Regions from separate parts of the Petroclostridium xylanilyticum genome, predicted to be linked through region 1. Evidence: a T-box and tRNA genes for the amino acid it is inferred to sense, from the RefSeq annotation. Region 1 holds a T-box; the other holds one or more tRNA genes.
What was found. A T-box is a leader RNA that pairs with one kind of tRNA and senses whether it is charged. The one in region 1 lies ahead of thrS (threonine--tRNA ligase), so its partner is inferred to be a tRNA-Thr.
Positions count from the first base shown of each region.

Region 2: it encodes a tRNA-Thr, which carries the amino acid that the T-box ahead of thrS (threonine--tRNA ligase) is inferred to sense. The anticodon was not compared.

Region 1 is NZ_NPML01000003.1:127,057-143,333, reverse strand. It holds gene CIB29_RS01950 (RNA-guided endonuclease InsQ/TnpB family protein) at 1-609, opposite strand, end outside; gene CIB29_RS01945 (IS607 family transposase) at 581-1,213, opposite strand; gene CIB29_RS18820 (hypothetical protein) at 1,383-1,616, shown strand; gene CIB29_RS19735 (DUF6618 family protein) at 1,636-1,935, shown strand; gene CIB29_RS01940 (hypothetical protein) at 1,864-2,082, opposite strand; gene thrS (threonine--tRNA ligase) at 2,239-4,149, opposite strand; T-box leader at 4,263-4,481, opposite strand; gene CIB29_RS01930 (NADH-dependent [FeFe] hydrogenase, group A6) at 5,010-6,749, opposite strand; gene nuoF (NADH-quinone oxidoreductase subunit NuoF) at 6,769-8,568, opposite strand; gene CIB29_RS01920 ((2Fe-2S) ferredoxin domain-containing protein) at 8,592-8,963, opposite strand; gene CIB29_RS01915 (ATP-binding protein) at 8,963-9,514, opposite strand; gene CIB29_RS01910 (NADH-quinone oxidoreductase subunit NuoE family protein) at 9,541-10,029, opposite strand; gene CIB29_RS01905 (PHP domain-containing protein) at 10,149-10,874, opposite strand; gene CIB29_RS01900 (DRTGG domain-containing protein) at 10,871-11,203, opposite strand; gene CIB29_RS01895 (aldose 1-epimerase family protein) at 11,348-12,424, opposite strand; gene CIB29_RS01890 (carbohydrate kinase family protein) at 12,441-13,382, opposite strand; gene CIB29_RS01885 (class II fructose-bisphosphate aldolase) at 13,435-14,382, opposite strand; gene CIB29_RS01880 (DeoR/GlpR family DNA-binding transcription regulator) at 14,604-15,362, shown strand; gene CIB29_RS01875 ([Fe-Fe] hydrogenase large subunit C-terminal domain-containing protein) at 15,627-16,277, opposite strand, start outside.
Region 2 is NZ_NPML01000011.1:112,969-129,245, forward strand. It holds gene CIB29_RS06260 (SPFH domain-containing protein) at 1-842, opposite strand, end outside; gene CIB29_RS06265 (NfeD family protein) at 855-1,301, opposite strand; gene CIB29_RS06270 (carbohydrate ABC transporter permease) at 1,811-2,638, opposite strand; gene CIB29_RS06275 (IS110 family RNA-guided transposase) at 3,056-4,345, shown strand; gene asrA (anaerobic sulfite reductase subunit AsrA) at 4,488-5,540, opposite strand; gene CIB29_RS06285 (iron-sulfur cluster-binding protein) at 5,815-6,075, shown strand; gene CIB29_RS19560 (beta/alpha barrel domain-containing protein) at 6,076-6,519, shown strand; gene CIB29_RS19565 (beta/alpha barrel domain-containing protein) at 6,498-6,917, shown strand; gene CIB29_RS06295 (phosphoglycerate dehydrogenase) at 6,909-7,847, opposite strand; gene CIB29_RS06300 (gluconokinase) at 7,951-9,405, opposite strand; gene CIB29_RS06305 (nickel-dependent putative hexonate epimerase) at 9,421-10,695, opposite strand; gene CIB29_RS06310 (GntR family transcriptional regulator) at 10,736-11,413, opposite strand; gene ltrA (group II intron reverse transcriptase/maturase) at 11,628-13,034, opposite strand; gene CIB29_RS18510 (hypothetical protein) at 13,547-13,684, opposite strand; tRNA gene CIB29_RS06325 (tRNA-Thr) at 13,819-13,894, opposite strand; gene nrdG (anaerobic ribonucleoside-triphosphate reductase activating protein) at 13,954-14,466, opposite strand; gene pdxR (MocR-like pyridoxine biosynthesis transcription factor PdxR) at 14,636-16,147, opposite strand.

The DNA of each region.
Region 1 (16,277 bases):
GGTTTTGTTGATGTTTTTAAATGTCATTCCGTTTGAGCATACAGCCAAATTCTTTATCCCTAAATCAATACCTATACTTTCGCCTGTAAGCTCAACAGCCTCTTGCTCTGCCTCAATGCCTACAGACACATACCAGTGTATTCCGTCAAACTTTACCCTTGGGTTTGTATATTTTGCATTTTCCGGTATCCTGTCTTTTTCTGAAAGTCTTACCCAACCAATTTTTTCTAATCTAACCTTGCCGTTTTTGAATTTTATTTTTTCGGTATCTTGATAAAATTTTGGCTGGCTTTTCTTCCTGCTTTTAAATTTTGGTTTATCGGCAAGCTTTTTAAAAAACTTATAGTAAGCATCACAGGCATCCTTTATGGCTTGTTTGGTTATGTTGTTGCTGTAATCATTAAGCCACTTGTATTTTTCAGTCTTCTTTAAAAACGTTAATTCTTTTCTCAAGTCTCCGTCTTTAATGAATTTGCCACCGCTTTTATAATTTTCTTCTTGTTTGGCAAGCGTCCAGTTATATGCCCATCTTGCAACTCCTGCACTCTGAAACAATTTTGTTTTTTGCTTGTTGTTGGGTTCAAGCCTGACTTTCAGGGCTATTATCATCTTCCAACAGCTCCTTTATCATTTTTTTGGCTTTATTGGCTCTCCTGCCTTGTAACTTGCAACTAAATACAGTTACAATCCGAACTAAATCTTCAACTAATTCCTGTTCTTCTGTCTTTTCTGTATTATCAATTATTTCAATAGTTGTACCGTATTTACTGCACAGGTTTTCTATCAATTCGTATCCAAATCTTAATAACCTATCTTTATACAAAACAACAATCTTTTCTACCTCAGAAGCAACAATCATATCAATTAATTGATTTAGTCCTTTTTTGTTGTAGTTAATTCCACTTCCTATATCCGTAATAACTTCAAAAGAATACCCTTTCGCTATCATATAAGACTTTACATTTTCAATCTGCCTTTCAAGGTCATCTTTTTGCTTATTACTTGATACCCTGCAATATCCTACAACTTTTCTTTTAGTTATGTTTCCGCCTTTAAAACCCAGATAATTTTGAAGCTGTTGTTGTGAATAATACCTATAACCGCTTTTCCCGATATGACTTGGCTTTAGTTTTCCTGTTTTATCCCAGTTTCTAAGAGTTTGTTGGGTCACTCCTATTAATTCTGCAAATTCTCCAATTGAATAATATTTCATATAAACACCTCAAAATTATTATACAGCATATTATAATAATTTTACAGTGTTTTGTAAACTTTTATAAAAATTCTTTAACTGTTGTTAGCCTCCTTTTTGTGTGATAAAACAAAAAGAAAAAAAGAAAGCTACTCATAACAGAGTTATAAAATAGCAACAACAAAATCTTATGCAAATCATAATACAAATATTGACAATATTCAATGGATTAAACAATATTTTTATTCATGGGCCACAAGAAATACCCGAGTGGCATGAATTATACGGAAAGAAATATTACAGGTGCGGTACTTATACCCGCAGTCTGCTGCTTTTTGACAGAGTAAAGGTAACTTTTATCATATATCGTTTTTATGACCCTATGAATGTACTTGAACGAGTCATTGCTGATTTAAAACTGTAGCAGAAAGGAACGGTGAAATATGACGTTTGAGTGCGTAAAGAAGTACGGGAAACGTATGGAAAAATGGGCCGGAAGGATTACTGCTATCAAAAGCTATGGCAGCCACATAGAACTAAGAATTGAAAGCCGCTCATCCATCTTGGTACTTATCGGACAAACTACATCCGGTCACTTCGCTTGTATGCCTGATTTTGGGGCCGGGTGTTATCTTGCCGATTTAAAGGATATATTCTGGAATACGGAAAAGCTAACGGCTTTCTGCTGCTATCTTTTCCATACTCGCTTTCATATCCTGGAAGAATTGATGTTCAAGAGTTAATAATGAAATGCCTATAACAATAGGTTTATCTTCTTTTTTTGCAGGCTCTTCTTTTTTGGCTGTTTCTTCCTTCTTTGCTGGCTGCTCAGCTTGAGCCGGTTCTGTTTTTTCTGCATTCTTTGAACCACAGCCTGCAAATAAACTCATTGATAATACAAAAGTAACTAATAACACCATGCTTTAAAACGGACCGTAATTTTTTGATGCAAAAAACTACAGTCCGTTAAGAATAGAAAAATAATAAAGAGTGAGATTAAGAAATTAGAGATAACTTTAATCTTAATCTCACTCTTTATTTTCACGCTAATTATTAACTTTATTCTCTACTTCTTCCAATATTTTATTAATGAAGCTGTCAACAGGCATAGTACCCTGGTCTCCTTCTTTTCTCGACCTTACTGCCACAGATTTTGATTCTACCTCTTTATCGCCAATTACAAGCATATAAGGTACTTTTTCAAGCTGGGCCTCTCTAATCTTATAGCCTATCTTCTCATTTCTCAAATCGACTTCCACACGAATGCCGTTTGTTTCAAATTGCTTTTGAAGCTCCAATACATAGTCATGATGCTTATCAGCAATGGGAAGTATTTTTACCTGAACTGGTGCCAGCCAGGTTGGAAACGCTCCTGCATAATGTTCAGTCAGGATGGCAATGAACCTTTCTATGCTGCCAAACACAACCCTGTGAATCATAACAGGCCTGTGCTTTTCTCCATCAGCCCCTACATAAGTGAGGTCAAATCTTTCAGGCATCTGGAAGTCTAATTGTATGGTCCCGCACTGCCATGTACGTCCTATAGAATCTTCAAGATGGAAATCAATCTTAGGACCGTAGAAAGCACCGTCTCCTTCATTTACCTTATATTTCATACCCTTTGCTTCCAGGGCTTCCTTCAGGCCCTCGGTGGCTATTTCCCATTGCTCATCACTACCCATAGAATTCTCTGGCCGTGTAGATAATTCCACATGATATTTAAAACCAAAAACTCCATAAAAATAGTCGATAAGGTCTATTACATTTATAATTTCTTCTTTAATCTGAGAAGGCAGCATAAATATATGCGCATCATCCTGGGTAAAACACCTTACTCTCATTAATCCATGTAAAGCACCTGATAATTCATGCCTGTGTACCAGACCTAATTCCGCCATTCTTTGTGGCAAATCCCTGTATGAGTGCATTCTTCTCTTGTAAACAAGCATTCCTCCCGGGCAGTTCATAGGTTTAATAGCATAATCACCTTCATCAATCTTTGTAAAATACATATTTTCCTTATAATGATCCCAGTGTCCGGAACGATGCCATAAATCTTCATTAAGGATGATAGGAGTCTTAATTTCCTGGTAACCCCTTTTTCTATGTTCTTCTCTCCAGAAATCTTCAAGAATATTTCTCAGTACCATGCCTTTAGGCATAAAGAAAGGAAAACCGGGGCCTTCTTCTAATATATTAAACAAATCCAGTTCTCTGCCAAGTTTTCTATGGTCTCTTTTCTTGGCCTCTTCCAACCTGTTAAGATATTCATCCAAATCGCTCTTCTTAGTAAAAGAAGTACCATAAATTCGCTGGAGCATCTTATTTTTCTCACTACCCCGCCAGTAAGCACCTGCCACATTTAGTAATTTAACAGCTTTTATTTTTCCTGTAGACGGGATATGCGGCCCTGCACATAGATCAACAAACTCCCCTTGTTTATAGAAAGAAATAACTGCATCCTCCGGAAGATCTTTAATCAGTTCAACCTTATAGGGCTCCCCTTTTTCCTCCATAAACTTTATAGCTTCTGCCCTTGGCAGTTCAAACCTCTCTAATTCAAGGTCTTCCTTAACGATTTTTCTCATTTCTTCTTCAATCTTCTCTAAATCTTCAGGAGTAAAAGCTTTGTCAGAGTCAAAGTCATAATAATATCCATTATCGATCGAAGGTCCTATTGCAAGCTTTGTTTGAGGAAACAACCTCTTTACTGCCTGCGCCAATATATGGGATGTAGTATGCCTAAATGCATGTTTTCCTTCATCGTCATCAAATGTCAGAAGGCTTACCTCACAATCATCTTCTAACTGATACGATAAATCTTTTACCTTGCCATTGACCAGTCCGGCAAGAGCTGCTCTGGCCATCCCTGCACTTATGCTTTCTGCAACCTGCATTACAGTAGTTCCTTTAGGATATTCTTTTATTGAACCATCTTTAAGAGTTACTTTAATCATATTTATCATCCTTTCTGTATTGTATTTGGTTTTATAATTTTATATAGAGTATATAAATACATTACATTGGGGTAAGTAGTATCATATATTCCATAAAAAAACTCCCATCCCAAACAAGGGACGAGAGTCATATTTCCCGCGGTTCCACCCTAATTGTTAAACCCACTCTAATACCCAAAACAAATATGCTTTGAGTAACGATTATAACGTAATCAACGTAACTATTCTGCTCCGAGGTGGTCTTCAGTTATTCATACCTGGTAACACTTTCAGCCATGATGTCACCTCTCTTAAGGCTGTTTATAACTTACTCTTCTCTTCATCGCATTTTAAAACGATTATATTTTACTGATATTATAATTTTAATATTAAATGTTGTCAAGGTAAAAGCTAAATAAAAAGAACTGACAGCACCGATCCTGTCAGTTCTTTTATATAATTAAAAGGAGGAAAAAATGAAAAAATTTTAAATTGTTTAGCATTGTTTGTTGGCTGTGGTATGGTTATATAATAACACATTTTAATTAATTTTATAATGCAATTTATAAACAAAATTATTTATTTTTAAATTTATTTTTTATGCAATATTACAATACTGCATAATTAGCAGGTTCAGCTAACCTTGTTCTGCATATTGTATACAAAAATAAAAACAAAATAGATCGACAGCACCGACCCTGCCGATCTATTTTATATAATTAAAAGGAGGAAAAAATGAAAAAAATTAGTTCTGTTTGTTTGTTGGTTGTGGTATGTTTATATAATAACACATTTTTTAATGAAATATAATGGAATTATTATACGAAGATAATATTAATTTTAAAGGGATATTCGTGATTTTAACGAATATCCCTTTAAAATTAATAATTTTCTCGGGCTTTATAATGAGTATGCAGCAATTTATGGGACTTATGTCCGCACGGTTCTCCAAGATATTCTTCATATAATTTTTTAATAAATGGATTTTCATGAGATTTTCGAACAGGCAGGCTTCTATCTTCGTCATATATTGCCTTTGCTCTTGCTGCTCTTAAATCAATATCCATTCTAACCTTTGCAGGTTGAATTGGCTGTCCTCCACCAGTTACACAACCTCCGGGACATCCCATAATTTCGATAAAATCATATTGTGCTTCTCCGGCTTTTACTCTATCCAGAAGCTTTCTTGCATTGCCAAGGCCGTGGGCAACAGCCGCTCTAATGGTCTTGCCTGGCAATTCAACGGTTGCTTCTTTAATACCATCAACACCTCTCACTGCATTGTATTCAATGTTGTCAATTGATTTACCGGCAAGAATTTCTGCAACGGTTCTTAATGCAGCCTCCATAACGCCACCGGTTGCACCGAAGATTACCCCGGCTCCACTTGCATCGCCAAATGGGTTATCAAAGCTTTCATCAGGCAGTGATACAAAATCAAGGCCTGCTTCTTTAATCATTCTGGCAAGCTCTCTGGTAGTGATGACCGCATCTACATCAGGATATCCTGTTGCTGCAAGTTCTTCCCTTGCACTTTCAAATTTCTTTGCGGTACAAGGCATTACAGATACAACAAATATCTTGGAAGGATCAATTCCTTCTTTTTCTGCATAGTAAGATTTTATAACAGCACCAAACATTTCATGTGGTGATTTACAAGAAGACAAATTATTTAAAAACTCAGGATAGTTGTGTTCACAGAACTTAATCCATCCCGGACTGCAGGAAGTAATCAGTGGTAAATTTTTGCCTTCCTTCAATCTTCCTAACAGTTCTGTTCCTTCTTCCATAATGGTCAAATCGGCTGCAGTATCAGTATCAAACACTTTGGCAAAACCCAATCTTCTTAAAGCAGCAACCATTTTACCGGTTACTCTTGTGCCGATTGGCATTCCAAATTCTTCACCTAATGCAACTCTCACAGCAGGAGCAGTTTGGACCACTACATGCTTTTCCGGGTCTGCAAGAGCAGCCCATACCCTGTCAGTATCATCTTTTTCTCTTAATGCGCCTACCGGACAGGCGACAATACATTGTCCACACATTGCACAAGGTACTTCGCTAAGAGGCTTGTTAAAGGCAGATGCTACAATGGTCTTAAATCCTCTTTCCTGAGCATCTATTACTGCAACTGTCTGTACATTTTTACATACACTTACACATCTTCTGCAAAGAACACACTTGTTAGGATCTCTAACGACTGAAGGAGAAAAATCATCTAACGGAAGTCTGTAAGTTTCTCCATCAAACCTTAGATCTTGTACGTTCAAATCTTCAGCAAGCTTTTGTAATTCACAATTTCTGTTTCTTATGCAAGTTAAACACTTTCTATCGTGGTTGGAAAGTATCAACTCTAAAGTTACTTTTCTTGATTCCCTTACAGCCGGTGTATTTGTTTTAATTTCCAAACCTTCGGATACCGGATATACACAAGCTGCCTGCAGGCTTCTTGCACCCTTTACTTCTACAACGCACATTCTGCAAGCGCCTATTTCATTTACATCCTTCAAATAGCATAGTGTTGGGATATCTATATTTGCACTTCTGGCAGCCTGAAGAATCGTATAATCCTTTGGCACCTGAAGCTTTTGACCGTTGATTGTTATATTCACCATTTCCATTGCTCACATCCCCCTTCTATTAGTGGTTTTTGAATATTGCCTTAAATGGGCATTTTTCCATACATACACCACATTTAATACATTTTTCTGTATCTATCTTATATGGATTCTTTCTTTCTCCGCTGATTGCACTTACAGGACATTGTTTTGCGCATATTCCACAGCCTTTACATAATTTTGCATCGATGGTGTAAACCAAGAGTGATTTACATACTCCGGCAGGGCATTTTTTATCTTGTACGTGTGCAATATACTCATCTCTAAAATACCTTAAAGTACTGAGTATTGGGTTTGGAGCTGTCTGTCCAAGACCACACAAAGCAGAAGCTTTAACATTCTTACACAATGTTTCAAGATTCTCGATATCCTCCATCGTTCCGTTACCATTAGTGATCTTTTCCAGTATCTCCAGCATTCTCTTGGTTCCAATTCTACATGGAGAACATTTACCGCAAGATTCATCAACGGTAAATTCCAGGAAGAACTTTGCAATATCTACCATACAGGTGTCCTCATCCATTACAATTAAACCACCGGAACCCATCATGGAACCAATGCTAATAAGTGAGTCATAATCAATAGGCGTATCAATCAAATCTGCCGGAATACATCCACCGGAAGGTCCACCGGTCTGAGCAGCTTTAAATTTCTTTCCATTAGGAACTCCGCCGCCGATTTCTTCAACAATTTCCCTGAGGGTTGTACCCATAGGAATTTCTACCAACCCGGTATTGTTAATTTTACCACCTAAGGCAAATACCTTTGTACCTTTGCTTTTTTCGGTACCGATACTTGCAAACCACTCCGGACCTTTTAATATGATCTCTGGAATATTAGCATAAGTTTCAACGTTATTTAATAAAGTTGGTTTAGCCCATAAACCCTTTATAGCAGGGAATGGCGGCCTTGGCCTTGGCTCCCCTCTATGTCCTTCTATGGAGGTCATAAGTGCAGTTTCCTCGCCACATACGAATGCACCGGCACCTAATCTTAATTCAAGGTCAAAGCTAAAATCGGTACCAAAAATATTTTTACCTAACAAGCCGTATTCTTTTGCCTGGCTAATAGCAATTTCCAATCTTTTAACGGCTATTGGATATTCAGCTCTGATATATATATATCCCTGGTTTGCTCCAACAGCATATCCTGCGATTGCCATTGCTTCTATTACACTGTGCGGGTCACCTTCCAACACGCTTCTGTCCATGAATGCTCCCGGGTCACCCTCGTCAGCATTACAACATACGTATTTCTGGTCTCCTTGTGCCTTGGCTGTGAATTCCCATTTAAGTCCTGTTGGGAAACCGCCGCCTCCTCTACCGCGAAGGCCGGATTTTTTCACAACGTCAATAACCTGTTCCGGAGTCATTTCAGTCAATACTTTGCCCAGAGCTTTATAACCATCAAATGCAATATATTCATCAATATTTTCCGGATTAATAACACCGCAGTTTCTTAATGCGACACGCATTTGTTTTTTATAGAAATCTACCTGATTTAAAGACTTAACAGTATTGTCGTCCTGTATTGTTTCTTTATATAAGAGCCTCTTTACAATACGGCCTTTTAGTAAGTGCTCTTGTACTATTTCTTGTACATCTTCAGGTTTAACCATGCTATAAAAAGCACCTTCCGGATATACAATAACAATTGGACCTAAAGCACATAAACCGAAACATCCCGTTTTAACCACTTTTATCTCTTTTTCTATGTTATTCTTTTTAAGTTGTTCTTCCATTTCCTTTATTATCTTTTCACAGCCTGAAGAAGTACATCCCGTACCGCCACAGACTAAAACATGAGATCTTACCAATTCCATTGAAAACCCTCCTTTTCACATATTTATTTGTCCGCTGCACCGATAGTATATTGTATACACGGCTTGCCGTTAACAATATGTTCATTTACAATTTGAGCTGCTTTTTCAGGCGTCATTTTTACATAGGTTACCTTCTCCTGTCCTGGCACGTACACTTCTACAACCGGTTCCAACCTGCATACGCCAATACAGCCCGTCTGTGTTACAGTAACATTTTGAAGACTTCTCCTTGCTACTTCTTCCATAAAAGCATTTAATACCGGTCTAGCTCCTGCTGCAATACCACAAGTAGCCATGCCAACAACTACTCTGATGCCATCTTCACGCTCTTTTCTCAAGTTAACCTTATCCAGCGTCCTCTTTCTGATTTCTTCCAATTCAGCTAAACTTTTCATTATGATACACCTCCATATAAACTTGTTATTCCCTCAGTTAAACAGTCCTTCATCCATGAAACCACTTCAGTATTATTAATATCAACTTCTTTAATTACCTGCTTGATTTCACGGGTATCAAATTCAAAGCAATTTTCATTGACTAGATGCTTATATACAAAATCTATAAGCGGATTACATACAACAAGGGTTAACACCGTTTCGACCATATTTCCTAAAGGTGCCCTGTCAATATGGCTGTGCAAAAACCGCGCTTTTACTTTAGTGCCTTTGCCCGGTTCAGAAGAGATTTCAACTCCCCCACCACACAACTCAGCTGCAGACTTTAGTAAAGATATACCTAACCCGACTTTGCGAGTAGATCTTGTAGTTACAAATGGGTCAGATACGGTTTTTAATAATTCCTGTGTCATACCCTTTCCATTATCAGTTATACAAAACTCTAAAATATCTTGTTTTAAATCTTCCTTAACCTCTATTGCTATTAATGTTGCATTAGCAGATATGGAATTTTGTACAATATCCAGTATATGCAACGAAAGTTCTCTCATAGTTTTTTAACCTTTTTATCCATTCATCAATACTTTTCCAATATTCCTTCTATATCATCTACCGATAATCTGCCATATACATCATCATTAATGGTTAACACCGGTGCCAATCCACATGCTCCAATACAGCGGGTAGCATCTAATGAGAACTTACCATCTTCTGTACATTCACCAACATCAATTCCGAGCTTCTCTTTAATCTTATCAATGATTGGTCCGGCACCTTTAACATAACATGCTGTTCCAAGACATACACCGATCTTGTACTTTCCTTTTGGGTTTAAAGAAAACTGCGTATAGAAAGTAACTACACCATAAATTTCTGTCAGGGGAACATTTAATCCTTTTGAGATAATCTTCTGAACTTCCAAAGGCAAGTAACCATATATTTCCTGAGCCTCATGAAGGACAGGAATCAATGCACCTTTTTTATCTTTGTGTTTTTCAATGACTTCGTAGAGTTTTTGCTCTTGTTCTTTTGTGCCAACACACGAACAACACTTTTGCTCACTCATTGTAAACCCTCCTTAATTTAACCATGTACATATTGTTATAAAATTAACATTCTTATTTCATCTTTCATTATACCAAGTTATTGTTAAAAAATCTACATTTTTATATAAAAATTTTTTTACTAAAATATAGATTTTTTATTACGAAGAAAATTTAAAAGACAGTCAATCGTTTTATCTGCCATCTCAATTGATTCATCCGCTTCAGATATATCATACAGGTGATGGGCATCGGAATTGCTAATAATTGTGTATCTTCCAATATCAGGATTCTCTCTTAGGAATTTATCTCTATCAGTGCATTTTGATATTTCCACTGTAGAAAATTCCAGTTCTTCCGGAATAAAACCAAGGTTCGCAATAATACTAAATGATTTACGGTCAATATGAGAAGGGATGGTAACTCCTCCCAATTTTTCAACTTCATTTTTAATTGCATTTATAGATAATGAAGTGGCAGTTACCAGTAATTTATTGTTATATCCTACAAATTCATCATTAGTATCATATAATATCTGGTACCCAAAGATATCAGGTCTATTGTCCAGCTTCGGCAAATGCTGCTGTACTAATTGTTCCATTTGATTTGCAGCTTGGACAGTTGGAAACAAACATACCATATGAACTTCTTCACTCGATTGTACTTCCATTCCGGGTATTACGATGATATCCTTTCCCCGTGCACATTCAATTGCCGCCTGTACATTACCTGTCGCATTATGATCAGTAATGGCAATAAAATCCAATTTTTTTAATATCGCCATGTTTACAATATTATTAGGCGTCATATCGTCATCAGCACAGGGTGACAATGCGGAGTGGATATGAAGGTCTATAAAGTATTTCATATGAAATCCTTAAGTATAGACGCTAATTGAAATGAATTTAACGATGAAGAAAGTACTGGTATGTTTTGTTGGTTTGCTTTTGCAATTGTCTGCGCATCAATTTCTATATCCTCCGGAATAATAATACAGGCTACTTCAGTTAACACTGCTACTGCTATAATGTTAACATTGGTCTGTACCGTTATCCATATGTTACCTTTCTGCGCATGAGTCATAACCCAACTTAAAAGGTCACATATATAACAGCCCTGGACCTCTTTTTCCATATCTTCTCCACCTGCAACAATTTTCAAATTAAATTGATGAACTAATTCTTTTACAGTCATCATTTTTCTCCCCCTATTCATTTAGCGTGAAACAATAAATTTGAAAAATTCATTAGGGTTTGCTGTTTGCCTAGAATTACCTTGATAATAAAATTTTATCACTTTAATGAAGGTTTGTCCATCAAATTAAAAGACAAAAGAGCCGGATTACCCAGCTCTTTCACTTTGTATTGAATCTAATTCTTTTTCACTCTCAATGACACCAATCTCTATTTCAAATTCCTTCACTTCTCCCGGGCAGATAAATAGTAACTCACCGCGTTTGCGGGCTTCGGCCCTGCCTTCGGGATACCATGTGCCGGGTTCGAGGCCTACCACATAATCTCCTTCGCCCATTTGCTTCCATTCTATCAGATAAGGAAGCTGGTACTTGTTAAATTTTACATAAGCACCCATTCCCCCGCTCCCTAAAGCTTTATTAAATAAGCATGCATAGGTTGTACCGTTTGCATCTGCTGTTATGTCATGATAAAATACCTGTTCTCTATAACCATGAGTAGGTTCCTGAAATACATTATAACTTTGTATTCCTTTCTGCGCTTCTGCATCTCTTGCTCTCACAGTTGCCTCAGGTGTTACTAATATTGTTTCAGTACTTACAACAGGATATCCAAAGTTACAGTGGTAAAGCAGCATAAGAGGTTGTTCATTAAACCCGCAATTCTCTACAGTATCTTTAATATGTAATTTGTTCTCACCCAGCTTGGCAGTAATCTCCCTGGTCAACGTGATGTTTTCCCCAAATACCCGGCTTTCCCTTACCTTGCCTCGAATTTTAATAATAAACTCATCATCTATCCACTCATTATACACCGCTACGTCTTCTGCAGGAATATTACTAACACGCCCATGCAGTCCAAGGTTTTGCCCTTCATCATTACACGGAGCCCCCATATACGTCAGTCCACAGGTAGTCAATAAACCTGCAAAAAAATTTCTTAAAAATCCCAGTCCAGGCTCCTCATAATAAGCGGGTGAAACAACACCTGTCTTCGAAATAAATCCTAAAGCCATCCCTTTATATTCAGCCCATGCAATATCCATGCCCCTGTCCGGTAAAACTGTAAAGCTAAATCCTGAACCGGTCTTGACATCAATTGCATGTACACCTTTTGCTTTCCCGGATGCCAATACATATTGTTTGGCACCTGCTACCTGCGAAATATCACCTATTCGTTTCATCAGCTCTTGTTTTGTGAATTGCTTTCCATACAATTTTGCCATTTTGCATCCCCCCTTATTATTTTCCATATTTATCCATAAAATCCAGTATTTCCTCTAAACATTTAATACCATTGGAAGCTCCAACCTTCATTACACAGTGAGTACCAACAGCATTTGCAAACTTCCCGCACTTATATAAATTCCACCCTTTCACAATACCGGTTAGAAAACCTGCAACAAATGAATCTCCCGCTCCGGTGGTATCTACAGGTTTAATATCAGTATAGGTAGGAATAGTGTATTTTTCTCCATCCTTGCTCTTGATGAAGCATCCATTCTTACCAAGTTTAATAACTGCCAGTTTTACACCTTTAGAAAGAAATACATCAGCCATTTCTTCAACATCTTTCTTTCCACTTATCATTTCAGCTTCTTCTATACTTGGGATAAAAAGATCTAAATGCGGTAGACATGGGCCTATTGCACTCATCCACCTTCCGGTAGTATCCCAAGCAGTGTCCAGCACGGTATAAATATCTTTTGCCTGAGCCTTTTTCAAAACCCTGGCTGTAGGCTCTCCGTCAAATTTAGGCAATAACAATGCTCCGGCTATAAATAAAATTTTGGATTTCTCTATTATAGAAAAATCTATATCTTCTTCAACAAACTGGGCATTAGAACCAAGACAATGAATAAAGGACCTCTCCCCTTTGCTGCTGACAATAACGACAGAAGCGGAAGTATTTAATCCATCCTCTATTTTCAGTCCCTCAACATTTATATTAAATTTTTTCAGCTCGCTTGCAATATAATTGCCAAAACCATCATTTCCTACTTTACCAATAACAGCCGTTTTTATTCCTATTTTAGCCAGGTCTATCGCTGTATTGGTGGCACAACCTCCTGTATGAAGTTCCAGCTGATCAACAAGCTGTAATTTCCCTTCTTCCGGCAAAGTATCAACTGTCTTTGCTATAGCATCCGCAACAAGAATTCCTAAGCAGGTTACATCAAACATATTTTTTCCTCCTTATGATAGCTACCATAGGTACATTAATTTATTTGAAGTTTCATGCCTTATTACTACTGCCAAACAATCTTATCTTTTTTACAACTTCTTTTTTTATACCTTCTACTGTTGCATTGATAAGATTAGGGTAATGTACTTTCTTTACAGGAATCATATTGAGTTCTTCCATAACTTTTCTTGTAACTGTTTCAACAATAAATTCTTTTTTATTTTTAGCTGTTGCATAATCATCACTATCGCTCAAATAGCCTAACTCTGTCCTTAGTGTGTTTACAGCAGATAAGGACATATCAGTAAAAATATTAATTTTACTAATACCATTTCTTATACAATTTCTGAAATCATCATCAGATAAGCCAGAACCACCATGTAATACCAATGGCACATTAACCCTTGCCTTTATATCCTTTAACCTCTTTAAATCCAATTTAGGCTTGGTTCTATATTCTCCATGAGCAGTCCCAATAGCAACAGCAAGCGCATCAATACCCGTCCTTGCAACAAAATCAGCAGCTTGTTCTAAATTAGTATAATGGGATTCATAACTATCGTCACCCCCACCTTCCGCTCCACCTACATGACCTAATTCTGCCTCTACCGATGCACCAAAAACTTTTGCTATTTTTACGTACTCTGCAGTCGTTGCAATATTTTCTTCATACGGAAGCGTAGAGCCATCAAACATAACTGAAGTAAAACCTAGGTGCATAGCTTTAACAATCAGTTCAAAAGTCATGCCGTGATCAAAGTGGACAGCTACAGGAACTTTGGCCTCCTTTGCTGCTTTTACCATGATAGGTGCCAGGGTTTCCAGAGACCCGTAAGGAATATGAACTTCTGCAAGGCCTATAATTACCGGAGATTTTTCTTGTTCTGCCGCTCCAATGATTGCTCTTACCATTTCTAAGTTGATGGTGTTGAACAAACCAACAGCATATTTCTTTTCATCCGCATCTTTTAAAATTTCTTTCAACGTTACTAATGCCATATTTAAGTTACCCCTTTACAATAAGTTTTTATAGCAAGTTATAATAGTTGTTAATTTAACGTTAATTTTCTAATATTATGATAACATGTAATGTAATTTTTGTAAAGTTTAATATTATCGTGCAAATTATTTTTTAACAATATGGTGTTTAATTTATGTAATATTGACATTTCTTCTAACAAATGATACAATAAATCTTACATTAAAGGAGCGTGCACTATATGTCTAATCAACGCAGAGAATTCGTATTGTCCTTAATTAAAGAAAAGGGTGAGATTCGCTTAAGCGAGCTGAAAGAATTGTTCCCTACAGTTTCAGAGATGACCCTCAGAAGAGATTTGGATTATCTTGAAGAAGCTGGTTTGGTATGTAGAACACATGGTGGAGCAAAGATACTTGAGACCCCTGAAAAAGATGAATTTGAATTTTCTGAAAGAATTGTTACCAATATTGAATCTAAAACATTAATAGCCCATCATGCTCTAAAACTGTTAGAACCGAACCGCTCTATATACCTGGATGCTGGCAGTACCTTGATGGCATTTGCAAAACTAATACCTGACATAAATCTTTATGCTATTACCAATGCCCCCAACATTGGTCTTGAAATTATGAAAAGAACAAATACCGAGGTAATCTTTTTAGGAGGAAGTTTGAATAAAGCTGCAATCTCAGTTACCGGACCTTTTGCTTTAAACTCCCTGGAAAGTTTAAATATTGATATTGCATTTATTGCAACAGGCGGCTTTTCCTTGGAAAATGGTTTTACCAACCCATATATTAACGAATGTGAATTGAAAAAAAAAGTGATCAAAATTGCTAGAAAAGTTATTGTAATGCTGGATCATTCCAAAATTAATCGAAATCTGCCTTTTACATTTGCAAAGTTAGAAGATATAGATGTACTGGTTACTGATAAGCCTCTGCCCCAAAATATACTTGATGAGGCAAAGCAGAAAGGTATAGAAGTAATATATTAATATAATAGTGGATTGCGGGTGGTGGCACGCCATCATCTAATAAATTCTTATTCTTAATCTCAATCTATATAGAACACAATAATGATTTTGCATTGGAATTGCAATTAGTTCTGGGTTCGGAGCTTGGAGTTCTGAGTTAAAAACTACATCAATGAGAATCTCCGGGCTCCGAACCCAGAACTGAAACTCTACTGCAATTGTTATAGTATGCAAAATACAGAAGTTAATGTAAGATCTTTGGTGCGTTCAATATAAATCTCAATTTCATTCTTCACTTTTTCTAAAAGGCGGAGGCATTTTACCCTCTAATTCCATCATTTCCCTTGCCAACATTCTGACCTGTTCTCTTAGCTTAAAGATACAGTCCGTTTCATTGGCAAAACCTCTGACAATATCTTCCGCAAGTGCACGACAGCTGGGTGCACCACATGAACCACAGTCAAGTCCGGGCAAATCGTGATAGATTTTTTCAAGAGTTTCCATTTTTTTCATTGCCTCTATCATATTGCTGTCCAGATTCATAACCGGTTTATAAGTTATTGGATTAGTCCATGATACATCTATTTCGCTAAAATCATCAAATTTGCTAATCAGGGAATGGCGAGTAGTTAATTTTGCTATTTTCTTTACGCTATTTTTCGCTACAAAACTGTTCTCTACAGTAAGTGGTCCGCCTACGCATCCTCCAGTACATGCTAACAACTCAACAAAATCTATATCGGTTAATTTCTCATCTTCCAGCTCTTCCAATACTTTGATAACATTATGGATCCCATCTACAGCTATGGTTTGTTCGCTTCCCAGTGCTACACTTTCTCCACCGCTATTGGCCCAACATATCCCATTTATCCCGGCACAGGATAATGTCTCAATATTGTCAATCTTATTAATAATAGGCATCAATTTTAAATAGAC
Region 2 (16,277 bases), on a different contig from region 1:
ATCTTTGTTGCCTTGCCGTCAGCAACCTTCTGAAGGGCTTCCAGACTCTTAATGGCAATAACAGCCTGATTCGGGTTGGATGCATTCAACATCTTCAAGCCTTCCGCAGTAGCCTGCTGTACTTTAAGAATAGCTTCCGCCTGCCCTTCCGCTTCTTTAATTGCAGCCTCTTTCTTAGCCTCTGCTCTCAGTATCGCTGCCTGCTTTTCTGCTTCTGCTTCCAAGATTGCCGATTCCTTTTTCCCTTCAGCAACTAATATTGCAGATTTTTTCTCACCTTCGGCACGCAGTATGGCTTCTCTTCGTTCTCTTTCTGCTTTCATTTGTTTTTCCATGGCATCCTGTATTTCTTTCGGCGGGATAATGTTTTTCAATTCTACACGATTAATTTTAATTCCCCAGGCATCGGTGGCTTCATCCAGGATGGATCTCATCTTGGTATTCACCGTATCACGGGAGGTTAAGGTTTCGTCCAACTCCAGATCCCCAATAATATTTCTTAAAGTGGTAGCGGTAAGGTTCTCTATGGCTGACATCGGGTTATCAACGCCATAAGTGTACAGCTTGGGATCGGTAATTTGAAAATAGACTACCGTATCAATCTGCATGGTAACATTATCTTTTGTAATCACAGGCTGCGGTGCAAAATCAACCACCTGTTCCTTCAGTGATACTGATTTCGCAACCCTGTCAATCAATGGAACTTTTACATGAAGTCCCACATTCCATGTAGTCATATAAGCACCCAGTCTTTCAATGACATATGCATGCGCCTGCGGCACCACTCTAATATTCGTCACAATTAGGATAAAAGCAATTACAATTAAAATTAAAATCCACATTAAATACTCCCCCTATCTTTCCAATTTTTTTACCACTAATTTTACACCTGAAATATCCAGAATCTCTACCCTTTCACCTTCCGGAATTTCTTGATTATCAGAAGACCGTGCAGACCATATTTGTCCCAGCACTTTTACCTGTCCTCTGCCGTTTGCAACATCAATCCTTTCGGTCACAACCCCCTTTTCTCCAATTAACCTGTCTGCATTTGTTCTTACCGTTCCAACTTTTAAATATTTTTTTATGATAGGCCGTGTGTAATATAAAAGTATTCCTGATGATAGTAGAAAAATAACAATTTGATATTGAAGAGAAAATCCAATTGCCGCACCTATAAGAGCAAGAAGTGCGCCAATGGCAAACCATATTGTTACTACCCCTAGTGTTACCGCTTCAATAATTCCTAAAACAATAGCAATAATCAGCCATAACATTACATGAGATATCCCCGGATACATAACTTAACCTCACCATCCTTATAACAGATCGGGAATAATAAAAAAGAATAGAACTCCAAATCCATTTTAAAATAATGAAACATCAAATAAATTCATTGATTTGGCTTTCATTCCTTATATATGTAGTATACCATTTATTGTAATAATAAACAAGTAAAACTACCACATAATTTTTATGCGTATACGTAGCCAAAAAGAACTTGTTAAAATTCGAAAAAATATTTTCCTTCTAATCGCTTGGCAGCCGCCATCAAGGACCATTGCCCAGTTCCGTATAGATTGATTTTATTTCTTCGTTATGTCCATTGTCGGAAGATACAGCATCTTAAGCAATGACTCATCTGTAGGAAATATGTTCCTTAATTCGGTAACCTTGCCAAGCTGCCTTAGGAAATACTGCTTTTATTGCTTCACTGAAACCTGTTAATTCATCTACTGATGCAAAGTTTAAATATTAATATTTCCATTTTCGTCTTATCCTCTGCTCCAAATTTGATAATAATAAAATTTTAGCTCTTTAAGCCTGATGTTGCAATTCCCTGCACAAAGAATTTTTGGAAAATCAAAAATATTATTAACATAGGCAATATAGATAATAACGCAATTGCCATTAAAGAGTTCCACTCAACATAAAACTGACCAACTAATGTACTCATCCCCAACTGTACGGTATACATTTCTTTTTTACTAGTTATTATGAGTGGCCATATGAAATCATTCCATCTCCACATGAAAGTAAAGATTGCTAATACCGCAATCAATGGTTTGCAGTTTGGCAATATAATCTTTATAAATATTCTGAATTCACTTTCACCATCTATTCTTGCTGCTTCAATGAGTTCATAAGGTATATCTTCCATAAACTGTTTGGAGAGAAATAATCCAAAGGCTTCTGCAGCTCTTGGTACCACCAAACCTGTATAGGTATTTAACCAACCTAAAGTTGAAACAATTATAAAATTAGGGACCATAATAATTTGCATAGGTATCATCAAAGTTGACACAACCAATATGAATAATATTTTTCTACCTTTAAATTTATGTTTCGCAAAAGTATATCCTGCCAACAGGTTAATAAATACCGTTAATATTACTGCCGAACTAGCAACTATACTACTATTCAAAAAATATCTCCCAAAGGGAGCCATATTTAAAGCCGTCTTAAAATTTGACCATGCAGGATTTTTCGGAAAAAGTGCAGGTGGTCTCAAAAACAGTTCACTGGAAGGTTTAAGGGCTGTTGATAACATCCAAAAAAAAGGAAACATTATTACTATTGCTGCCCCCAGTAGGAATATAAAGGCTAATTTATCTTTTAAAGCTTCTCTTTTTCGCATTATTCATTATCTCCTTGTACAATTAATATTGTATTAAATCAGTGACCGAAGCCACTGTTCGACCCATTAAAAATCATTGTTAACATAACACTTCAAACTTCATACTTTTCTAAACATCAAGCACATCATACGGCTTCACATCTTAGCCATTATGCCAGCACCTGTTGGCCTGAACCTTGAAAATCATGTATAATATCTTCCGGACTTGGAAGGTGTGTGTATCACCTCCTGGGACGGACCTTAGCGGGCCGATTACCCGTGTGAAAGAGTATTTATCCATTCCGGTAAGTCTACATGATTTGGCTGGTTGAGGCCAGCTAATAAGCTGGTTCCTCGTGTCACATGCAAGGTTGTTTGCTTACATGGGAAGGAATGGAGGCTTTTAAGTCCATCAATCTTGTAAAGGAGGCATTTTTAATGAATTTCAGACCCATTGCAGGCATTGATGTGGGCAAGTTCTTCAGTGAGATGGCGATTCTTTCTCCATCCAATGAAGTAATTGCCCGCATGAAGATTCGCCATGATTCCAGTACCGACGTTGAAAGAGCCGTTGAATTGCTGAAAAAAACGGAAAAGGACTTTGATTCAAGGCCTTTCGTCGTCATGGAATCCACCGGGCACTATCACAAAATCCTTTTCCATTCACTTTGTAAAGCTGGATTTGAGGTTTCAGTAACAAACCCCATCCAGACTGATTCTATCAAAAATATTGGAATTAGAAAAGTGAAAAATGATAAAGTGGATGCCCGGAAAATTGCATTGCTCTACAGATTTCAGGAGCTTAAAACTACTAATATCCTCGATGAGGATATTGAATGCTTAAGGAGCCTTTGCCGCCAGTACTACAAGCTCTCTGACGAGCTTACTGCCTACAAAAACAGGTTTACGGGTATTGTTGACCAACTCATGCTAAACTTTAAGGATGTATTCCCCAACATCTTTTCAAAGGCTGCTCTTGCAGTCCTGGAGGAGTATCCTACGCCTGCCCATATTCTTAAGGCTGACAGGAACAAGCTGATTTCAATGATTCAGGAAAAGTCCCACAAAAGCCTTAAATGGGCAACTGAAAAGTATGAGCTTTTGGTCTCCAAGGCCAGAGATTTTGAACCTTTGAGCATTCACAATTCCTCAAATATTGCCATGCTCGGTGTGTACATCTCCATGATCAGAACCCTGGAGGAAAACCTGGAGAAAGTCCTTAAAGCCATCCATAAGCTGATTGATGAGGACCTGGCAAAGGACATGCCTGTACTTGCATTGACGCTTGAACTCTTGCAGAGCATTCCCGGCATAGGCCTTCTGTCTGCTGCCACCATTCTTGCGGAGATTGGCGACTTTTCGGCCTTTAAAAAGCCGGGCAAGCTGGTTGCTTATTTCGGCATTGACCCCTCTGTCATGCAGTCCGGAGAGTTTACCGGTACACGTAACAAGATGTCTAAGAGGGGTTCAAGGCTGCTTCGCAGGGTGCTTTTTACAATTGCTCTTGCCAATATCCGTACCAAGAGGGATAAGACAGCTTGCAACCCTGTGTTACTGGAGTTTTATCAACAGAAGTGCCGGAGCAAACCTAAAAAAGTAGCTTTGGGAGCTGTTATGCGTAAGCTTGTTAATTATATTTTTGCTGTTCTGAGGGATAGAAAGCCTTATCAGCTACGTAGCCCCCAAGAGCATGCGAAGAATCTTGCAGCAAAGCATACAGCAGCTTAATAGTACTTGTACTTGATGTTCAGTTTTCAAAGAGCAACTTATTATTTCAGACCAGCTATTTTATGTCTACTTCACTTAGGTGGTCTTGTTGTCATGCCTTTGATTAACGTCAGGAGTCTAAAAAAATTTCTCAAAATTTTTCTTAAAAACTCTTGACTTTAATTAGCTGGTCTTTCAGTTGTTCGGCAGCATCATGCAACTTTTTTATTGTGTGTGAAAAAGCTATATATTGCGGGCATACATCATCACATCGTCCACAGCCAACACACATGTGACCGTCTGTTTTAAATCTTTGCTTGTAGTCATACAGCTTGTGCAATGCTTTAAATCTCATACGGTCGCCTATTTTATCTCTGAAAGCATGTCCACCGGCAACTGTGGTGAACTTATCGTTTAAACAGCCTGTCCATGTGCGACGGCGTTCACCGATTTTACTGTTTTGCGTATAGGTTGTGTCGGTGGTGTTAAAGCAGGAGCAGGTAATACATACCGCATTGCATGCACCGCATCCAACGCAACGTGAATTATACTCGTCCCACATTGAAAGCTTATATATTTCAGGAACAAGCTCAGGGGTTATATCAGGGATAGTAACAGTGGTTTTATTTTCGGTTACAAACTCCGGAGTAAATTCACATGTTTTACCGATATTAAACAGGTTTTCAAAGCTCTCGTCCTTTACCTCAACGAGTATTTTGTCAGCTTCTTTATTAAAGCGCATCGCAAGCTGATAATCATCAGTTTTGTTTGCACCCATAGAGCAGCAGAAGCATGATTCCCAACCACCGCCACACTCAAGCAGAACAAATTTAACCTTTTCACGCAAGCGTTTGTAATAAACGTCCTCATGTCCGCCGTTTTCAAGGAATATCTTATCAAGACGTTTTATACCGTTTATATCACAGGGACGGGCAAATATAATAATTCCCTTATTATGAACCTTACTTTCACGATATTCGTCCTCTGTAAAATAGAAAAGTGTTTGGTTAATCGGATATATTACCTCTTTAGGTGAATAGTCACCCCTATGTTCAAGCTCAATTTCAGATACCGATTTTATTTCATCGTACCTTACAAGGTCGGTATCGGAATATCTGCCTTTTTTGGGGAAACGCTTAGGCGCATATATTTTATAGCTTTTTCTAAGCTGTAAAAATATATCGTCTACCTGTTCATAACTTAAACAATACGACACAATAATTCTCCTCCGATTTTATTTATGATTTATTTTAATTTAGAATTACAAATTCTATACATTAAAAGTATAAGTCCGGTAAAGCAATTTGTAAAATAGTTATTTCTTATTAAAATTACAGCCATATACCTATGAATACAATGGACGCAAAAAAGGACGTGATTGTTGGCTGAGCCACAAAATTACAATCACGCCATTAGTTTGCAAATGAATATTTACCTTTAAATTATGAAACAATGACGGCAGCTACGGCGAAAAGGGCAATTCTATCGATATGTTAGAGCAATTATTAAAGGCTACTCAATTTGATATTGTATATGCCTGCGGACCTAATGAAATGCTCAAAGCAGTTGTCGAGATAACCGCAAAAACAAAAGTCAAATGTCAGGTATCCCTTGAAGAAAAAATGGGCTGCGGAGTGGGCGCTTGCCACATTTGCGTATGCAAAACAAAGCATGGTGCGGATAACACTGAAAAGTACACACGTGTCTGCTGTGACGGCCCAGTTTTTGAGGCTGAAAGGGTGGTGTTTTAAATGGCTGATTTAAGAGTTACTATCGCTGGTGTGGAGTTTAAAAATCCTGTTATTATGGCTTCTGGTATATTTGGTTACGGCAGAGAGTATGAGAAAATGTATTCACTTTCAAGGCTTGGCGGAATTTGTGTAAACGGTATGACCTTAAAAGAAAAGCCCGGCAACCCCACACCACGCATTGCCGAAAGCTATAGCGGCGTTTTAAGCAGTACCGGAATGCCAAACGATGGCATAGACAAGTTTCTGTCTCATGAACTGCCAAGCTTAAAGACTAAGGATACTGTCATTATTGCAAATGTTGCAGGCGAAAATATTGATGAGCTTTGCAAAATAGTAGAAAAAGCATCCGCCAGCGATGTGGATATGATAGAAGTAAATCTTGCCGCACCGAATATGCAAAAAGGCGGTTCTGCCTTTGGCGCTTGTCAGATCCGCCTAATTTAACACATATACCTGAAATGGCAAACGGCGCTGATGCAATCTCACTGATAGGCGCTGTTCCTGCTATGCGGTTTGATGTGAAAATAAAAAAACCGCCTTTAAAGGCTAATTTCGGCGGACTTACAGGCTCGGCTGTATTTCCGATAGCACTAAGAATGGTATATCAGGCGGCTCATTATGCGGTGAAAATCCCTGTAATAGGGCTTGGCGGAATAAGCTGCTGGCAGGATGCCGCCGAAATGCTGATTGCAGGAGCAAAAGCGGTTCAGATAGGCAGTATACTGTTTTCAAATCCGTATGCACCACTTAATATTATTGACGGACTCACAAATTATCTTGAAAGAGAAAACATTGACAGTATCGAAAAGCTCTGCGCAAGCGGAGAGCTAATGTCATGCTGATTTATTCTCAAAACTGTTAATTAAATTTTCCACCGCCATAATTCCCATATTCTCTATAGCTTCATAAGTAGATGCAGAACAGTGAGAACCTATTATTATATTGTTCAGTTTTAAAAACTCCTCATTCTCCGGAGGCTCCTTTTCAAAAACATCAATTCCTGCTCCCCAAATCCTATTTTGCTTTAATGCCCAAAGTAAGGCTTCTTCATCAACAATTCCGCCTCTTGCAGTATTAACAAGAACCGCAGTCTTTTTCATCATTTCGAATTGCTGGTAACTGATTAAGTTTTTTGTCTCACTAGTAAGTGGTAAATGCAGACTGATAAAATCACTTTCTCGCAATAGCCTTTCAAGAGAAACATATTCAATACCATTAGCATATGCATACTCCGTATCTTGAAACAAATCATACGCCAATACTTTCATATTAAATCCGGAAGCTCTTTTAGCAACTCCTTTTCCGATACTTCCCAATCCAATAAGGCCTAGTGTTTTACTCCACATATCAACGGTAGTAATCTTATTCCAATTCAAATTTCTGCATTCCCGGTCAATCACTAGTATCCTTCTTGCTACCCCAAGCATTAATGCTAGTGCATAGTCAGCAACAGCGTCACTATTTGCCCCTATAGTCTTTGTCACGGATATTCCATTTGCTTTTGCATACTGTAAATCTATGTTATCTGTACCTACCCCATATTTAGATATAACCTTTAGCTTTCTTGCGTATTTCAACACATCGCTGTTAAGAGGGTCTACTCCAACTATGACTCCATCTACATCTTTTATTTCATTAATCATTTCATCTTGTGTCATGATTCTGCCATAGGGATTCATTATTATTTCATAGCCCTTCTCTTTTAACATATCAATAGGCTTTGAATTATTTTTCCCGAAGGAGCGGGGGGTAATTAGTATTTTATATGACATCGTTTCTATTTCACTCCTATTCCACAATTTTTTGGAAAATCTTTATTTAAATATCCACATGGTTACTGCTTGATATTCACTTATTGGTCATAATTCATGGACTTTACTCCTTAATCTGTTGTCTATAGTATTTTAAATACTTTTCAAACCTTTCTGTATAAAATTCTTTTTTACTGCAATCTGGCTCACATCTATTCTTCATTAAAGGCTTTATATCTTTAACAGAAGCTATCTCTCCAGCTGCTTTAAGGCCCATGTAGGCAGTACCTAGCAATGATGCATGCAAAAGACCATCTACATAAACCGGTAATCCAAAAATAGAAGCTGCCATAGAAAGCCAGAACGGCGACTTTTCTATTCCGCCAGAAATACTTATGAACTTTGGCGGCTGCCCTACTATGGGAACAGTAATATCATAGCAATGCTTTAAATTGAAAAGTACTCCTTCAAGGGTAGCATAATAAAGATCATAAATATCATTATTTATTCTCATTTCGCACATCATGCCACTTTTAGTATCATCCCATCCTGGGCAACGTTCCCCTGCCAAAAAAGGAAGAAAAATTGGGGCATTTCCTTTTAACAAAGCCTCTTCCGCTCCCTTGTCCAATTCTTTTAGGGTGATACCTCCATTAAAGCCAAGGACTTTTTTACCCATCCAATCCACGCAGTTGCCTGCACCAGCCGTGGCACTGCCGGCAATCCACATATTTTCAACTCCCACGTAACACCACGTGGACGGATAGTTGGCAAGCACCGGCTTTTCCGTTGAAATTCTCATGGCTGCACTGGTTCCCACCGAAAGTGTCATAATATTATCACTAAAGGCACCTGCCGCTATCTGGTTCATACATCCATCGGCACCAGTTATAAGTACCGGTATGCCTTCTTTAAGTCCTAAAATACCAGCTGCTTCTTTTGTTAAAGTTGCAGTATATTCAGAATCGACCAGCTTTGGCAGCATTGTATCATCGATGCCGGCGAGCTTTAAAGCTTCCTCATCCCAATTGAGAGTATGAATGTTTAAGAAACCACCGGCTGAGGTGGTACTTTTTGAAACAGCAAACTCACCCGTAAGCTTCAAAAATAAATACTCCGGCATGGACGCTATGAAGGAAACATCTTTCACATTACCGCTTTCCTTCTCATACATATATTTCCAAAGAGTATATGTTACATGAATGGGACAGCCTGTGCGCTTATAAAGCGAAGTAAAAAGCTGGATATCTTTCCTGTACTTTTCAGTAGTTAATGATGCTTTTGTATCGGCCCATGTACTCAACCGTGATATAGGCTTTCTGTTTCTATCAAGCATCAGAAGACTATGGCTCCATATACTGCAGGTAGCTACCATATCCACATGATTTATACCTTTCTGCTCCAGCAGCTGTTTACCTGCCAACATAGTTTCCGCCATTATTTTATCGGCGTCAAACGTTACCGTATCACCCGCGTCGGAAGAATAATTTTTTTGCAGTATTCCAATTATCCCTTCTCCACTTTTATAAAGCATAGCTTTAGCCGATGCTGTGGATGCCTCTAATACTAAAATAAGCATTTAATCAAACTCCCCTCACCCTATATCAAACCTGCTCCTAGTAGTCCAAAGGCCAAGCGCTGGATTGCTTACATAAAATATTTCTTCACCGTTTACAGTATTAAATCCATCCTTTAAGCTGTTTATGTCATACATTTTAAGAGCATCTTCTATAGGCATATAATCATATTTTATTGATAGTACCTGTTCTTTTGTCATTTTCCCAGGAGCGTAAGTAATCTTAAATCGCCCTTCGCTGGAGCCGTGTATCAAGTGCGCAGCAACAGAAAGATTGTTTCTCAAATCCTCATTATTGCGGACGGCATCTAAAACCTCATCACGGCAGATATATCCATATTTTTTAATCAGTCTGTCATTCTCCAAATCCTCTCCACAAGCGTGAAGAGCTGGAGCTATAACTATTAACTCACCGCCGTCAGCTATCGCCATACGGGTTCTATAGATCGATTTGTTGCCTATCCATGTAGTTTTAAATTCTTCTGGGTCAAGATATACAACCGCTTTTTGGATAGGCTTATCTAAAAAGTTCAGATTTTTTTCATGACTGACTTTTGCTGTTTGAAAAAACAGTTCATCACCCGTTCCGATGGAAACAGCCTCAACCTTAAGTCCGGATTTATCTATAGTCGTAACAGTCAAAATATATATAAGAGGAATATGAGATAGGAAATTATTCACTCCATAGTTGTAAAGCTTCCTTACAGGCGTATCCGCTCTACCCATAATCCGCTCCATTCCGTACAAAGCGCCTAAATAATGACTTTGATTTATCATTTTGCTGCCACCGCAGCCTACCATGATATTTTTCGTATAGCTTGCAAATCCGGCAATCTCATGAGGAACCACCTGACCTATCGATATGATAAGATCATACTTTTTATCAAGAAGTCTTTTGTTCACTTCAACGTCAATACTATTATCCATGTAGCCGTCTGAAATTTCTTTTACATAATCTGCCGGAACTTCACCAACTTTAACTGTATCATTTCTCCAATTATGAGCAACAAATCTGTCACGGGGTATAGCACCAAACATTTTTGTTATCTCGCCATCAGTCATGGGTGTGTGGGTTCCAAGAGCCGGCATAATATCTATGTTTACATCTTTAAAGTACTTATAAAGCATATTTACTATATCTCCGGCATAAGAGTTAAGCCTTGAAATATCCGGCGGCAAGATTAATATGTTTTTGATACCTGAATAATTACCCAAATACTCACTGATATTCTGTTCTATCTCCTGCGCACTAATGCCGTTTGGAGACTTGGCAGTTAAATATCTGTTTTTCATCGCTATCTTCTCCTTCTATAGTTGGTTAAATTGAATAAACTCAATTACCCTTTACGCTTTGGAACATCGTGTAAATATTATTTTTAGCATTTATCATATGTATCTCGATACATTTACGAAGTTCAGCTTCATCTTGGGCTACTAAAGCATTATATATTGCCTCGTGTTCTTTAACCCCTGCTATCATTCCCGCCCTATCCTGCCTACCATAAACATAGTAAGCATAGGTATGCGTCCCTAGGTTATTATATATTTGCAAAATTTTCTTATTTCCAGAGCATTTGATAAACAGTTGATGAAATTCCTGATCTAAATAATAATTTTGAAAATAGTCATTTACATCCGCTACATTTTCTATAATCTGCTTATGTTCAGTCAGGTTTTTTAAAAATTTTTCTTTGATATCAGAATCCTTTTTAAAAATCTGTATTGCCTGCTTTATATAATACGTTTCAATCATAAACCTTATATCCAATAATTCCTCAATTTCTTCCCACTTAATACTTTTTACTTTCATTCCCTTTCTAGGAATACTTTCCACCAGTCCTTCAGTTATAAGCCTGTTTAAAGCCTGCTTAATAGGCGTTTCACTTATTCCATACCGCTCGCTTAATTCCCTGAGAACGATTTTTTTTCCAGGTATAAGCGTCCTTTCTGTAATGTCTTTTTTTAACGCCTTATATGCAACTTCTACTAATGTTTGGGTCTGGTAATGCATTGTATCCAACCTGTATCGCCCCCTTTACAGTCCAAATACCTTTTTGCTTTACTTTACTAAAGTTTTAGATTTAAAATTTAAAATCTGTAATAATATATTCGTCATATATTTAAAAAATCCTGCAAAAAATCGAGTAGAAGCTGAATAATTATTTTATTCAGCGTCCTCTCACACCACCGTACGTACCGTTCGGTATACGGCGGTTCATTAAGATTTAATGTACAATTAGATACCTCTTTGATAAACTCTTGTAACCTATGTCTTCGAAGTATTTATTTGTAAGAGTCATATTGAGTATTTGGCTATTGGATATTCTCCAGTAGCCTTTTCTCGTATTAGCGTATATCCAGGCTTTCTGTTTTTCTAATCCTAATTTTACTAGATTATCGTATTTTGTTTTTATCTTCTTCCATTGTTTCCATATACATGCTCTTAGTCTACGCCTTATCCATTCGTCAAGGGCTTTCATTATTCTTTTCGCATCTGCTAATCCAAAGTAGTTAACCCATCCTGTCGTTATCTGATTCAATCTACGTATTCTATATTCCATACTTATTCCCTTGTTTCGATTGGTTATTTCTCTTACTTTTTCCTTAAGCCTTTTGATGGATTTTTCATGGATTCTTATTCTTACTTCGTTTTCTTTTGTGTAAAACGAGAATCCTAAGAACTTTCTTTTCCATGGTCTATCTACAGCACTTTTTGCTTCATTGACTTTTAGTTTTAATTTGGTTTCTATGAATTTCTTTATGCTTTTCATTACTCTGTTTCCTGCTGACCTGCTTTTTACGTATATGTTGCAATCATCTGCATACCGACAGAATTTATGCCCTCTTCTTTCTAGTTCTTTGTCTAGTTCATCTAACATTATGTTTGCTAATAGCGGACTTAATGGCCCTCCTTGTGGTGTCCCTTCTTCTGTTGCTACTTTGATTCCATTTATCATTACTCCTGATTCTAAGTATCTTCGTATCAGCTTCAGTACTCTTTTGTCTCCTATCCGCTTTTCTAATTTAGTCATCAGTATGTCGTGGTTTACTCTGTCAAAGAACTTTTCTAAGTCTATATCTACTACCCATGTGCATCCTTCGTTTATATATACTTCTGCGGCTGTTACTGCATCTTTTGCACTGCGTCCTGGTCTGAATCCATAGCTATTTTCCGAGAATGTATGGTCGTATATTCCACTTAGTATTTGGGCTATTGCTTGTTGTATTAGTCTGTCTAGTACTGTAGGTATTCCTAGTAGTCTTGTTCCTCCATCTGGTTTTGGTATTTCTACTCTCAGCACTGGTTGTGGTTTATACTTTCCTTCCAGTAATTGTTGCTTTATGGTCGGCCAGTTTTCTTTGAGATACGGTAGAAGTTCATCTACTTCCATCCCATCGACTCCATGGCTTCCTTTATTTGCAACTACTCGCTTGTATGCTTCTTTCATGTTTTCTCGGTCTAGTATCATTTCAAGCAGATTACTGGTGTATCTTTGTACATTGTTTCTTCTATCTTTTGACGCCGATGATATACTATGCACTTCCGCTGTCTCTTGAAATTCCATTTCTTGATTGAGCGGATAGCCTCTTTGTTGAGTTGTCTGCAGTCTTTGCATATCTTTCGAGTTCATAAGATTTCCAAAACCTCCTAATGTTCGGTCCTTCCTTATCTATTCATGACTAGATAAGTACTATGACCTCTGCTGACTTCTCAAGGTTCAGCCATACATCACTGTATGGGTTGTCATTTCGGAGTTCACTTTAATGACTCGTCCTTGAGACCTCCCCGGGTAAGAACGATAACCTTCATCTCGTCTATCTGCCAGATTTACTGTATGGAGTTCGGGTAGTGTTGGACTTCGTTTTGTTTAGCAAACTCGTCCGCCCCAATTCAGCCTCTTATCTGGTTTTTGTTCATCAGACCGAGATTTTGCCTACCACTTCCTTCAGATTCCACCTCGCGATGGACACCCTTGCGGTTCAGCTAGTGGTTCCCACTACCAAGCCCACAGCGGACTTTCACCGCCTAGTTATCGCCCATGCCGGGCGCACTAAAATAAAAAAATTCCAGCATAAACTGGAATTTTTTTATTACTCCTCTCATATCCCCTACACTCTTCATACCGGTCATTACGGCAAAGTACTAATGTAAATCTCGTTGCAATCCTGCCGTAGCTATTTCTTCTTTGAAAAGTATATCAGCTTCTTTTATTATTTCAAACTTTTCCTTAACAATATCATCGATTACCCTAATCGCAAGACCCGCCAGATCGTGTGACAACTCCCTTTAAGATGGCTAAAAAATCGTATCTCCATGTTCTTTCGTCCTGCCATCCCTGTGATTCTTTGTCGTTATGTTTACTTAATAATTTTCATAAAAATAACCGCTATCCCTTATGGGTAGCGGCATTCATCTGGAGCTGGTAGCCGGAATCGAACCGGCGACCTGATCATTACGAGTGATCTGCTCTGCCGACTGAGCCATACCAGCACTTGATTGCAGTTAATTACGAAAATATATTATATACACTTATTATTAAAAAATCAAGCTTATTTATCTTCAATTAATATGATTTTTCCCTCAATTAAACTCTTCTGCACATCAATTACTCTCTGATTCTCTGAACCACGGAATTTTAACAATAGATTCTTCATTTGTTCTATAAATGGGCCATCCACCATGACATCAATATATTTTATCAATTCTCCCCACTCCGGGCGGGTCGCCTGACATTCACTGAGAATATCTTCAAAAATATACCCGGTGTAAAGCCATGTATTCATGCCCATTTCTTTAACTCTTTTTGCAATTTCACTGCAGGCGGCTGCCTGTTCAAGAGGTTCCCCTCCAGAAAAAGTGATGCCTTTATGAAGCTTCAGTCTGGAAATCTGTGCTATGATATCGTTGACGTCCGCCTCAATTCCTGCATCAAAGCTGTGTGTTTGCGGGTTATGACACCCCTTGCACCGGTGTGGACACCCCTGGGTCCATATCACAGCCCGGATTCCCGGACCATCAACGATACTATCTTTTGTGATGGGTGCTGCTAATCTTATTTTCATTATGTTATTACCTCACTTATCATTCTAAACAAGATAATTATACTTAAAAATTAATATCAACCGCCACACCGGGCACACCCGGCACAAATAATGATAAAAATATGCTTGATTGGTCAGGGCTTCGACAGCGGTTTTTGTTTTACTCCCCACTGTTCACTCCTCACTATTTTCATATCAACGGACTATAATAAGTAGTACGCTCTCCCGTCTTGTTTAGTAACTTATTTATACAATTATACACTATTTCTATCCCTTTTTCAATTTGTTCAGGATAAACTGCCGCAAAGCTTATTCTTATATTTCTATCAGTATCAGCTGCATTACTCGTATAAAATATTTTTCCAGGAATGATCAAAACATCCCGTTTAGCACACCCATAATACAACTGAATCCCTGAAACACCTTCCGGTAAAGTCAGCCACAGGTTTAAACCACCATTAGGTTCATAGATGCTTGCACCCAAATCTCTTAATGCAGCAATTTCCCCAAGTATTTTTTTATATCTGTCTTTGTATATTTCCTTCATGTAATCAAGATGCCTTCCCCAAATTCCTTTTTGCAGATATAGGTCAAATGCCCTCTGGATCAATCCCGAGGAAGATATATCGGTAGTATGTTTGGCTTGCAGGATGTCCTTAAAAACTTCTGAAGGTGCAATTAGAAAACCTATACGTAAGCCGGGCATAAGAACCTTGGAGAAACTCTTAATATATAAAACTCTATCATATTTATCCAGTGACTTTAGCGTATGCGGCGTGCTGTCTTCTGTAAAGTTTAAGTCAGTCAAGAAATCATCCTCGATTATAAAAAAATTATTGCGATAAGCCAGGTCTAGCAAATATTGCTTCTTTTCCCTGGAGTAGCAGAAAGTTGTAGGATTCTGATAATTTGGCATGGTATAAATTAACTTAGGCCGATAGAGCTTAATATACTTTTCAAGCACACTTATATTTATGCCGTCGTGCTCTATAGGTACTCCCACAATCTTCGCACCTCTTGATTTAAATACTGCAATCGCACCCGTATAGGTTGGATTTTCTACTAAAACATAATCTCCGTGATTAATTAAAGCTTTTGCAATAACATCTATTCCCTGCTGCGCTCCTGAAATAATTTGAATATCATCCTGGTGGGCTTTAATAGAATAGTTCATATTAAGAAATTGAGAGATAGAATGTCTCAAAGACTTATAACCGTTACTTTCATGATAACCGAATGCCTGTCCTTTATCGCGGTCTAAAACTTCAATTAGAACCTTCTTAAAATCTTCAACAGGGAAAAGGTCCGGAGTAGGAGTTGCACTGGCAAAATTAATACTGTTTTCTGAGAGTGTAATTTGTCCCCTGCTCATTAGTTGAATGTCTTCTTCTTCAAAAAAGGTATCTTCTTTTACCTGAATTTCCATATCCGTCGGCTGTACTGCTATATATCTTACCGGAGCAACATAAACCCCACTTCCCGTTTTTGAATACACATAACCATTCTGTTCTAAGAGCTTATAGGCATTGACGACAGTAACTGTATTTACCTCCAGCTGTTCTGCCAGTTTTCTTATTGCAGGAAGCCTTGAACCTTTAGCTATATTCCCCTTAACAATTAATTTTTTTAAATGTTCAAATAGTTGAATATATAATGGAACACTATTACTCCTATCCAATTGTATCGATGCAATTTCCCGCATATTCTATTCCTCCAGAATTGTATTGACACAATACCAATTGTATGTAATAATTGAAGTTAATAAAGCAGTTTGCCAAACATTGTATCGATACAGTTATTATACCAAAACAAGCTTTGCCTGTAAATACTTC